Regions from separate parts of the Lysinibacillus sp. NPDC093190 genome, predicted to be linked through region 2. Evidence: riboswitches for the same ligand, from Rfam matches in the RefSeq annotation. Region 2 holds a riboswitch; the other holds the start of a gene.
The links. Region 2 has a riboswitch for S-adenosylmethionine ahead of ACQKOF_RS03685 (cyclase family protein). Riboswitches for the same ligand answer to the same signal wherever they lie in the genome.

Region 1 (2,209 bases), on a different contig from region 2:
TGCCACATAGCGTGCTGCATATGCCGCTGAACGGTCTACCTTAGTTGCGTCCTTACCAGAGAAAGCACCTCCACCATGACGTGCATAGCCACCGTATGTATCAACGATGATTTTACGTCCAGTTAGACCAGCATCCCCTTTTGGACCACCAATTACGAATCGGCCAGTTGGGTTGATGAAATATTTAGTATTTGCATCTAGTAATTCACTTGGAACAACTGGAGCAATAACGAATTCTTTTAAGTCTGCTTGAATTTGCTCAAGTGTAGCTTCTTCGTCATGCTGTGTTGAAATGACAATCGTATCCACGCGCACTGGTACATTGTTTTCATCATATTCAATCGTTACTTGCGTTTTTCCGTCTGGACGTAAATATGCTAGTTCACCAGATTTACGTACTTCCGTTAAACGACGAGCCAATTTATGCGCTAAACTGATTGGTAATGGCATAAGCTCTGGCGTTTCGTTACATGCATAACCGAACATTAAGCCTTGGTCACCTGCACCAATTGCTTCAATGTCAGCATCTGTCATAGAGCCTTCACGCGCCTCTAATGCTTGGTCAACACCTTGAGCAATATCAGGTGATTGCTCACCAATAGCAACAAGTACTGCTAGGTTTTCAGCATCAAAGCCATATTTTCCACGTGTATAACCGATTTCTGCTACAGTATCACGAACGATACCTTTAATATCTACATAAGTAGAAGTAGTAATTTCTCCTGCTACTAAAACTAAGCCTGTTGTTACTGTTGTTTCACACGCTACACGTGCGTTTGGATCTTCTGCTAAAATAGCATCTAAAATGGCATCCGAAATTTGATCACAAATTTTGTCTGGATGTCCTTCTGTTACACTCTCTGATGTAAACAGTCGACGTTTTGTCATTTGGTTTCCTCCTATTACTTTTACAAATAGTATTTGCGAATTAATACGGTACTCATTACCCATGTCAAGTCCGCCCCTAAGGAGTGAACTCTTAAGCCGTTGTTGCTGTCGTTTCACTTTCGCACAATAAAACAGCTGTTGCTCTTAACACGAGGGTTTCGAAAGATCCGTCATTTTAATAAGGAAAGGACTATATACTTACCTTTATATTTGTTTTTAACAATAAAAAAATCCTTTTCTCACGTTTACTTAACATGAGGAAAGGAATAATGACTTCATAACCTTTCACTCTTATCGTTCAAGGGGTTTCCCCTTGCATCAGGTTGGCACCAGCGCATGTCGTGAAATAGTTCATGCAGGTTGCCGGGTTTCACAGGGCCTGACCCTCCACCAGCTCGGGATAAGAGTATCCGTTCAATATCTCATAATACGTAAAAGGTCGAACGTTGTCAAATATTTTTAATGTATTCTTTTAAAGAAAGTATGGGATTTATAATTTGGATTATGCTGTAATTTGAAACAAAATAATCCCTATTCTCCACCTCACATCATGTGTTAACATATGTGTGACCCCTTTACAGCACATTTTGTAGCTACAAAACATGTGGTGGATGAATATGATTGTAGCCTCTTTTCAGTTGACAACAAGCTCCAACTGATAAAAAAACCAGCTAAGACTTCACATCCTGTGCGAACCTCATGTTAGCCAAGAGCTTCCAAACGCAATTTTGCTGTGTCGAAAGTGATTGTGTGATCACTTATTATAAATAGGGTAAAAAGCATTATCAAAACGAATCAATTTACTTTTTGTCGTTTTCTTGAAAAGTAATAAAATCTGAAAAATAATTTCTGAATTAGTATAGATTATTTAAGCAATTGTGTTATACTATTTTTGAAATTAAGAAAATCTCCCTCAAACTCTAGGGAATACTATAAAAAAGGATGGTATTTAATCGATGAATTCAGTAGAAATTGCAAACGAACTGAAGGAATTATTAAGCGGCGGTAACATTAATGTTCAACTTTCAGTACCACAATTAGCTGAAAAGGCTACTTCTCGTGGTGAAGCTATGTTAACAGTAGATGGTGCAGTTCGTGCAGAAACTGGCAAATACACTGGTCGTTCACCTAAAGATAAATATACGGTAGAAGAAGATAGCACAAAAGATAAAATTGACTGGGGCAAAGTTAACCGACCAATTTCTTCTGAAGTGTTCGATAACTTATATGTAAAAGTAGTAAAATATTTAAAAGAACGTGACGAATTATTCGTATTCAAAGGCTTTGCTGGTGCTGACAAAGATTCGCAATTAAGCATCCA
Region 2 (2,209 bases):
TGAATATCGGCATCATCATCAAATAAAATTTCATGTTCAATTTCATATATTGCACAATTTTCTTCATCAGCATTATTATTTAAATCAATACAAATTATTTTTCCATACTCTGTATCCCATGTAAATGGAAGATATCCTAAACTACATAATGATGGATTAAACATATCCCTTACGTTATTTAAAGGTTCTTCAATACTTTGGTCAGGTATTACACCAAAATAATGATGATACGTTGAAATAAAAGCTTTATACCATTCGGGAAAATTAAGTCCGAACTCTTTTTCTAACGTTTGAATATCTTCCTCTGTTACAGTGGAAGGAATCATTCTCCACATAGACCACTCTGCATCGATATCAGCTACTTTCATTTCTTCAGGTACGTCAGGGCACATCCACCTACAAAATCCTTCTTCAGACACCTGATTATAACGTTCATAGTAAACTTCAAAACCATTTTTTATGTATGCACGAATATCCATCTTAATAACTCCTTTTGAAAAAGAATAAATTGGTCAAGATTTAAGCCATTGAACTGAGCCCCTTTTACTCAGGCTTTTCAAAGCAGTAACCATTAACACCGAAAGTCTTTGTTGTACATAATATAGAGTATCAGCTATAGGATAGGAGGAATTTAGTTGTATTACAATCCTTATCCGTATTTTGTCTATCCTAATTATTATCCAGCATGGGCAATGGCAAATCAACCAACTACTCAACTACCTTCTAGACATCTAGCAATGCCAACAAACCCAACAAATAGAAGTCCATTTCCACCCGTCAATACAAATAGATTGAAGACTTCTGCGAAACGGATCAAGGCTATTATGCAGCAAGCACAATTACTTACAGATAAAATTGATGAATCCGAGCAATTTGCACATGATCTTATGAACGCAGCACAACAATCAAATAAAACAGAAGTTGAAAAATTAATTGCGTTAACAGGTATTACTTTAAAATTCGAAACGAACTATACACCAGATGGATTTCATATAACATTTACTGATAAGAGCTGTTGTAAGCTAACATTAATTTTGAATTGGTGAAGAGTTGGCCCTTTAAAGAGGGCCCTCTTTTTTTGCCTTTAGCATCTTTATGAATTTTAACCATGTATCCCTATTGAACTTGTAAACTATAAATAAATATGCTAAAGTGTTTGTAAACATTATTTCTGAAAATTCTTATATCGCATTTTCTTATCAAGAGAGACGGAGGGATTGGCCCTATGAAGTCTCAGCAACCAGCCTATAGGTATGGTGCTAATTCCAATTGGCGAAATTTAGCCTTGAAGATGAGAAGACTTACTTTAGTTGTTTTGCACAAGAGTCCTCTTTCTACAAGGAGGGCTCTTTTTTATTGTTGCATCCAAAAATAATTAAAAGAAAGCAGGAAGATATTATGGCAAACGAACTTTTACAAGCAATTCAACTATTGAAATCGAAAGAATGGGTGGATTTAACACATACATTTGGTCCTAATTCGCCCCACTTCTTTATGTTTGATGATGCAAAATTTGAAACATTATTTTCCCATGATGATGGCTTCTTTGCGCAGCAATTCACTTTCCCTGGGCAATACGGAACACATATCGATCCACCTATCCATTTTGTGCGAGATACGCGCTATTTAGAAGAATTGGAGCTAAAAGAACTAGTCCTACCACTAATCGTTATCGATAAATCTAAGGAAGCCGAAATTAATAACGACTTCACATTAAGTGTTCAAGATATTCTTGATTTTGAGGCTGAATATGGGGAAATCGAAGCAGGTACCTTCGTTGCGTTGCGTACGGATTGGAGTAAACGTTGGCCAGATAAAGAGGCTTTCAGTAACAAGGATGCGGATGGTAATAATCATATTCCTGGTTGGGGATTAGAAGCATTACAATTTTTATTCAACGAACGAAAAGTAAGTGCTATTGGCCACGAAACTTTTGATACAGATTCAGCAGCTGATTTTCGTAAAAATGGTAAGCTAGATGGCGAATATTTTGTGCTTGAGCAAGATACTTACCAAATTGAGCTTATGACAAATTTGGATAAGCTACCTCCAAAAGGCGCTGCTATATTCAATATTGTGCCAAAGCCTGAGAAAGCCTCTGGATTCCCTGTGCGTTCATTTGCAATATTGCCTTAATATAGCAAAAGGGGCTGGGACAAAACCCATCTCTAAACTAAAAAGCCGGTGAAATTTTACGATCAGTAAAATT

Region 1: it holds a riboswitch for S-adenosylmethionine, as region 2 does, so the genes downstream of both, metK (methionine adenosyltransferase) here and ACQKOF_RS03685 (cyclase family protein) in region 2, are expected to answer to the same signal.

What each region holds. Positions count from the first base shown of each region.
Region 1 is NZ_JBNNVG010000037.1:19,044-21,252, forward strand. It holds gene metK (methionine adenosyltransferase) at 1-888, opposite strand, end outside; SAM riboswitch class I at 1,177-1,295, opposite strand; gene pckA (phosphoenolpyruvate carboxykinase (ATP)) at 1,845-2,209, shown strand, end outside.
Region 2 is NZ_JBNNVG010000003.1:33,033-35,241, reverse strand. It holds gene ACQKOF_RS03695 (SMI1/KNR4 family protein) at 1-479, opposite strand, end outside; gene ACQKOF_RS03690 (hypothetical protein) at 636-1,046, shown strand; SAM riboswitch class I at 1,194-1,298, shown strand; gene ACQKOF_RS03685 (cyclase family protein) at 1,399-2,136, shown strand.